2 regions of the Synechocystis sp. PCC 6714 genome follow, and region 2 is predicted to be linked to the other one. Evidence: predicted binding sites of a transcription regulator. Region 2 holds the regulator's gene; the other holds the start of a gene.
What was found. Region 2 encodes NtcA, which controls nitrogen genes in cyanobacteria. Its sites were predicted from a motif close to GTANCNNNNGNTAC; they were not measured.
Positions count from the first base shown of each region.

Region 1 (3,842 bases), on a different replicon from region 2:
TCGGACAAAGCTCACCCTGATCGGCACAGAAAAAAAACTCTCTCCCACCCTTGCATATCTATTGATCAGAACCACAGAAATTTTTAATCAACTCTCCTGTAATTATTGCCGTCTTATCTATGCCGAGATTTCGGTCACCATCGAAGCCATTGTCGAAACATCCTTACCAGAAGTATTCAACACAGATGGGCGATCGCCTTTTAAAGAAATAGAATTTTTAGCCCACCATATTGGCGGTGAATTTAGGAGTCAAAGTAGTGCAAATAAATCTATCCTGCAAATTTCGCTGCAACTCCCCTATGACGGGTTCCAAAACATCGAGCTTAACAAACATCTCCTCTCGGAACGGGAAAAGGAAATCATCAGCTTATTAGCCCAAGGTTTACGCGATCGCGATATCGCCGAGGAACTTCACATCAGCGAGAGTACCGTTAAGTTTCATCTTAATGGCACCCTCCATAAACTCAACGCCAAAAATCGCTACCAAGCCATTTATCAAGCCACCGTACAAGGATTTATTTGACCGGCGGGCAGTGTTTCTCTAATTTTCTCCGCTAAATATTCCGCATCACGGGCAACCCCTGAGAATCGCCCAGAACCCCAGGTATATAACCAAGGTAAACCCAAGAAATATAGCCCTGCCACATTAGTCACGCCCCGATCATGTAGCGGTTCCCCCATCGAATTAAATACGGGAACATCGACCCAAGCATAATTAAAATTAAAACCAGTGGACCAAACAACCGCCTCAATTTCATCGATATTTAGGGCAAGGGGTGTGGAAGTTGGTTCCCAAACGGGCTGATAGGGTGCTTCGATGGGAGCATCAAGCTGATTTTTGGCAATATATTCATCAATATTTTGTTTAATTCTGGCGGCTGTTGCGTCTGCTTGATCGAGATTTTCCTTGAGATTATCGGCAAATAGAATTTGATTTACATCAATATCCTTGAGCCGTCCGTAGAGATGCATACCCTCAAGGGCGAATTGACGCAGATCAATTTCTCTGCCACCATCACGACCTGTTAAATAGTGGTTTGTTTTGTGGCGTACCATTTCCTTTTGGGGATGCTCATCAATGGGTAGATCATAATAGCCCATCAACTCTAACCACTCGACCACATCTCTCCCTCGGTAGCGGCGGGGTGAACGGGGTGCGCTGCCGGTGGCAAGGTGGACGGTTTTGCCCGCTAAGTGTAAGTCTTCAGCAATTTGACAGCCCGATTGACCTGTGCCAATTAATAAAACGTTATCTGGCAAGGTTTCTGGATTTTTGTAGTCTACCGAATGTAACTGGACAATATGGGGAGGTAGTTTTTTGGCGATCGCCGCAATTTTTGGTGTATGGTAGCCCCCAGTGGCAACCACCACTTGATCGGCGGTGTAAGTTCCTTGGCTGGTAATCACCTCAAAAGCATCAGCCCGTTGACTAAGCTTAGAAACCCCTACCCCCTCAAGGATAGGAGCTCGGAAAGATGCCGCATAATCCTCAAGATATTGGACAATTTCGTCCTTCACCATAAAACCCTGATCATCACCCCCTGCATAGGGAAAACCGGGTAACCGACATTGCCAATTGGGCGTAACTAAACAAAAAGAATCCCAACGTTGATTACGCCAAGCATAGCCAATTTGATTTTTCTCGAAAATAATGTGGTCAATACTTTCTTGTTTTAGGAGATAACTAATCGCTAAGCCCGCCTGTCCTCCACCAACAATAATGACGGAATAGTGATTTTTTTTCATATTATCTACCTGCATTGAACTCTATCTTTCTTGATAATCATCAACTGTAAGCCTGGAAATTTTTACCACTTGTATATTTGGCTACAAACTAATGATTTCTAATTCTATTAACAGGAAACATCGAAATAGTCTTGCATTTATAGGCTTTACAGAGACAGACCTGTTGATTTAGATAGGTGTCTAATCATCTAAATCTTGGGCAGACATACTGAACACAAACCCATTTCCAGGAAGATTCTAAGTCTTAAAACTCTTACTGTATCTAGATAAGAAGCATTTTTTCTGGCTAGGATTATTAGAAAAAGATCATCTTCATATAAAAAATCAAGAATGGTTAAACCTATGACTTTCAATTAAAACTAATCTTTTGTGACAAATGATACAAGAATAAGGAAACTTCGCTTCTACATTGATACGTGACTAATCTCAAGTCAAATCAGAATTTGAATTTAAGGAACTACAACCATGCCAGAGGTAACTAAGCCAGCTCACCAAACAGGTGATTTCTTAGTAGATTACGAGGAAAAAGTTTTTCCTGATGTCCAAGCTGAACCCGGTGAAAAAGCACTCATTACTTTTCATACAGTGGCGTTTGAAGGCTCCATTGGCTTAGTAAATTTAATGCAAGCTAGCCGCTTAATCAAAAAAGGCTTTGAAACGTCTGTTTTGCTCTATGGTCCCGGTGTTACCCTCGGTGTACAAAGGGGTTTTCCTAAGCTTGGGGATGAAGGTTTTCCGGGTCACCTGACGATGAATGAACGTATTGTAAAAATCATGGAAACAGGTGGTAAGGTTTATGCTTGTCGCTTTGCACTGCAAGCACTTTATGGCCATGGCGAGCCTTCTCTAATCCCCGGTATTCGTCCGATCAATCCCCTAGACGTGATGGATTTAATCTTGATGCACCGTAAGGATGGTGCGTTTATTCTTGATACTTGGACAATGTAAAAACCTACTTGATTAAATGTTTGGTCAATTATTGATGGGAGGGATGATTTGAAAATTTTGTTTTTGATTTTTTAGGTCTGACATATCAATCACTTGTTTTCAAATCATTTTTTATTTCTGAAACTATTCCAGTCGTTGTGCTGGGAAAAATCATGCTGAATTATACAAAAAATATTCGGGCGGCAGCGGCACAGATTAGTCCTGTTCTTTTTAGTCAACAAGGAACTATGGAAAAAGTTCTGGATGCGATGGCTAATGCCGCAAAAGAAGGGGTAGAACTAATTATTTTTCCTGAAACTTTTGTGCCCTATTACCCTTATTTTTCCTTTATCGAACCGCCGGTTTTAATGGGGAAAAGTCATCTAAAGCTTTATCAAGAAGCTGTTACTGTGCCGGGGAAAGTCACCCAGGCGATCGCCCAAGCCGCTAAAACCCATGGAATGGTCGTGGTGTTAGGGGTTAATGAGCGCGAAGAAGGCTCGCTGTACAACACACAACTAATTTTTGATGCAGATGGTGCGCTGGTGCTAAAACGTCGCAAAATCACGCCGACCTACCATGAACGGATGGTTTGGGGGCAAGGGGATGGTGCAGGTCTGAGAACGGTAGATACTACGGTTGGACGCTTGGGAGCCTTGGCATGTTGGGAACATTACAATCCCCTAGCCCGTTATGCGCTCATGGCGCAACATGAACAAATCCACTGTGGGCAATTCCCCGGCTCGATGGTGGGTCAGATTTTCGCGGATCAAATGGAAGTGACCATGCGGCATCATGCTTTGGAATCCGGTTGTTTTGTGATTAATGCAACGGGTTGGTTGACAGCGGAGCAAAAGTTACAAATTACCACCGACGAAAAAATGCATCAAGCCTTAAGTGGTGGTTGTTATACGGCAATTATTAGCCCCGAAGGGAAACATCTCTGTGAACCAATTGCTGAGGGAGAAGGGTTGGCGATCGCCGATTTAGATTTTTCGCTCATCACTAAACGCAAACGCATGATGGATTCGGTGGGACATTATGCCCGACCTGATCTATTACAACTAACCCTCAACAATCAGCCTTGGTCAACCCTAGAAGCCAACCCGGTTACGCCAAATGCTATTGCGGCAGTAAGGGATCCAGAGCTACCGGAAACCATCGAGGCA
Region 1 is NZ_CP007544.1:88,921-92,762, reverse strand. Features, by position in the region: gene D082_RS17005 (LuxR C-terminal-related transcriptional regulator) at 1-523, shown strand, start outside; gene D082_RS17000 (MSMEG_0569 family flavin-dependent oxidoreductase) at 496-1,746, opposite strand; gene D082_RS16995 (MSMEG_0572/Sll0783 family nitrogen starvation response protein) at 2,212-2,694, shown strand; gene D082_RS16990 (Nit6803 family nitrilase) at 2,847-3,842, shown strand, end outside.
Region 1: the regulator NtcA is predicted to act here: its motif matches at 2,116-2,129, upstream of D082_RS16995 (MSMEG_0572/Sll0783 family nitrogen starvation response protein).

Region 2 (3,842 bases):
AAAAATACCAGAGTTACCCGGAGGCAATTTTTGGTTTGGACCTGGCTCGCAATGGTACCCTGCTGGCCATTGGCGCGGAAAATAATTTGGTCAAGTTGTGGGATATGACTCCCAAACCGGATCTGATTAGTCTCAATTTGCCCGGCATGCTTGGGGCTGTGGCGGAAAATGCCAATACCAACACCATTGCTTTGGCCATGGAAAATGAGCCCTTGATTTTGTTCAATACAGAGAATCAAAGCCGACAGGTTTTATCCGACACTAGGCAAAACTTTGATCGCCTACAGTTCAATGCCGATGGTCAATGGTTATTGGGGCAACGGGGTCGGGAATGGCAACTGTGGCGACGCCAAGCCGAGCTTAAACAGGTCAAAGTCTGGAGAACGGACATCGGCCGTGTTTACGATGTGGCCCTACGTACCAGCCCCCAATCCCCCCAGTTGGCGATCGCCATGGCCAGTGGCAGCGGAGAAATTTGGCTTTGGCAGGGGGAATATAACGAATATAAAAATGGTGATAGGGTTGATGGGGTTGAATTGGAAGACCCCATGGCTCTGGCCCTGGGTAACAACGTGCAACGCAAAGAACCTATCCGTAGTACTAGCATTCACCCCACCTTGCCTCAATTAGCGGCTGGGGATGAACAGGGTAATCTCACCCTCTGGAATTTCGACGGCAGCCTGATTAAAAGTATTGTCGCCCACGGTGATCGCCTCAATCAACTGCAATACAGCCCCAATGGCAAGTATTTGCTCAGCGCTGGAAGGGAAGGCACCGCCAAAATTTGGACTGTGGACGGCGAACTATTGCATACCCTGAGAAGTGACCCCCTACCCATCGACCAAATTGCCATTAGCCCCGACAGCCAATGGATTGCCACCGCCGCCAGTGATGGCATGGTTAGACTATGGGATCAACGGGGCAACCTGCGGGGAGAATTTACCAGTGCCTCCAGTTCATTATTGGGACTAGGCTTTAACGAGGAAGGGCAATGGTTGCTTGCAGTGGGCCAGAACGGTGACCTCCAAAGTTGGCCCGTCACCCCAGAAAAAGAACGCCTCCGACAACTGGTGGAACAGGGCTGTAACTGGTTAAAAGACTACTTAGCCACGGAAAGTCAGCCAGACCAATCATATTCCCCTGAATTCTGCCATGGTGACTGGTAACTATTGGCTTCAGTCCACTGCTTATCTGGAATTGGCAAGGTGAAATGGTACTATTTCTGTCCTATTCCAAAGGCCTTTGTCCCTGAACAGGCCCGGGTATTTAAGAAGGCATCAGGCTATTTTGTAATGATCACTCCGCTCCGCGTTCCCCGTTGCTGTTTTTCCATTGTTCCGTCCTCGGGATAGGGGATAATTTAGACGAGAACATTAGGGAGCTTGACCATGCAGAAAGCCGATGAATTTGCCATTCACCTATTTTTGACCAATGGTCATCGGGAGGAGGTGCGCTTCATGACTATTCAGGATTTTCAAAAATGGTACAGCAATGAAGTTGTGCCCAGACATGACTCCCAGGAATTTATCAATGTGCCGATTAAAAATGTCCAGGGTGAGTATATGGTGGTGCGGCCCTCGGCCATTGTGGCCATCCGAGTGGAGCCAATTTTCTTTGGCAGTGTGGAGCGTATGTAGTCAATTGTGTATAATCTCGATACAGAATGGGGTTTTGCACTTCCCTTGATGCCCCCATTACCGTGAGTGTCAATGGACCAGTCCCTAACCCAAGATCGCCCTCTAGCGGCAGTTTTCCGACGCTTAGGCAATGAGTTGATGCCCCCGGTGGTGGAAACTTTTGAGCGCAGTAAAACAATTTTTTTCCCCGGCGATCCGGCGGAGCGGGTTTATTTTTTGCTCAAGGGGGCGGTGAAGTTATCTCGAGTTTACGAGGCCGGTGAGGAAATTACCGTCGCTCTGTTGAGGGAGAACAGTGTTTTTGGGGTACTATCCTTAGTGACAGGGCAACGTTCCGACCGTTTTTACCATGCGGTGGCGTTCACTCCGGTGGAGTTACTTTCTGCTCCTATTGAACAGGTGGAACAGGCCCTTAAGGAGCATCCTGACCTGTCATTGCTGATGTTGCAAGGGCTTTCTTCCCGCATTTTGCAGACGGAAATGATGATTGAAACCCTAGCTCACCGAGATATGGGTTCTCGTTTAGTTAGCTTTTTGTTAATCCTCTGTCGGGATTTTGGCGTACCGGCTCCAGACGGCATTCGCATTGACCTCAAGTTGTCTCACCAGGCGATCGCCGAAGCCATTGGTTCTACGAGGGTGACGGTGACCCGCTTGTTGGGGGACTTGCGGGAAGGCAATATGATCTCCATCACAAAAAAGAAAATTACTGTGCATAATCCCGTTGCTCTCAGTCAACAGTTTACCTAGCCCATCCCTATGACCAGTGCTTATATTCTGGTTCTTTCTGTCCTAATTTTGGGCGGTATCATTGCTGCGTTGGGGGATCATTTAGGCAGTAAGGTGGGCAAAGCTCGCCTGCGCTTATTTAAACTCCGCCCCCGACAAACAGCGGTGGTGCTGACGGTGATCACTGGCACTCTAATTTCTGCTTCCACCTTGGGTATTCTCTTCACTTTCAGCAAGTCCCTACGGGAGGGAGTATTTCAACTGGACGACATTCTTGGTCAGCTGAGGGTGGCCAAGGCAGAATTGGAGGAAGCGAGTCGGGCAAAGGAAGAAATTGAGTCGGAACTGAGTGCGGTGCGCCAAGAACAGCAGTTGGTACAGGAACGGAGTCGGGAGTTGGACCGGAACTATAACCAAGCGTTGCAACTATTGCGGCGGGTGTCCCAGCAGTCCCGCAATCTGCGTCGAGAAGTGGCTAATCTTTCCACGGAGAGGGCAGAGTTAAATGAGCAAAAGGACAACCTGTTGGCCGAGGCTGCGGAACTACAGAGCCAGGTCAAACTGAGGGATCAGGAGTTGTCGAAGCGCCAGGAACGCATTGCCCAACAAGAACAAGTCCTCACCCGCCAACAGAAGCAGGTGCGCTCATTGGAGCAACGTTTTGCCTCCTTAGAAGCCCAACGCCAACAGCTACAGGCGGAAATTAATCAACGGGACGCCAAAATTGATCAACTCGACCAGGCGATCGCCGCTAAAGACAATGATATCCAAGTGCGGGAAGACAAGTTGCAGGGGCTAGAAACGGAGCTGAGTTTTTTGCAAAGGGAGGTAGAGGAGCTAGAACGTTACTACCAAGATTATCAGGAGTTGCGGGGGCAACAAATCGCCATTTTGCGGGGCCAATTATTGGCCTTTGGGGCTCTAAAGGTGGTAAATACGGAGGCCATCAGTGGAGCAGTAGATCAACTATTACGCCAAGCTAATCGCACTGCCCTACAACTAGTCAAAACCCCCAATATGCCAGTGCCCGATGAGCCCATTGTCCGGGTAACCACAGCCCAGGTGGATAACATCAGAAGTCAGCTCCAGCCAGGGCAAGAGTACGTGATCCGGGTTTTATCGGCGGGCAACTATGTGCAGGAGGAAAGGGAAATTCGTGTCTTTTTTGATGTTGTGCCCAACCGTCAAGTTTTCCGAGAGTCAGAAACCATTGCTACTATTTCCCTAGAATCTTCTGATTTTAGCGAAGCTGATGTGCAAAAACGAATTGATTATCTGTTGGCGGCGGCCCAATTCCGGGCTCGGCGGGAGGGAATCCTTGGTCCTATCCAGGTGGAGGATGGTCGCATTAAAACTTTGATCGACTTCATTGAACAACTCCAGCGCCAGTCCGATAATCCCCCCAATGAAGTGCGGGCGATCGCCGCAGAGAACACTTCCGTGGTGGGACCTCTCAAAATCAGAATTATTGCCCTG
Region 2 is NZ_CP007542.1:1,363,134-1,366,975, forward strand. Features, by position in the region: gene D082_RS06135 (AAA-like domain-containing protein) at 1-1,166, shown strand, start outside; gene D082_RS06140 (hypothetical protein) at 1,389-1,637, shown strand; gene ntcA (global nitrogen regulator NtcA) at 1,710-2,387, shown strand; gene D082_RS06150 (DUF3084 domain-containing protein) at 2,397-3,842, shown strand, end outside.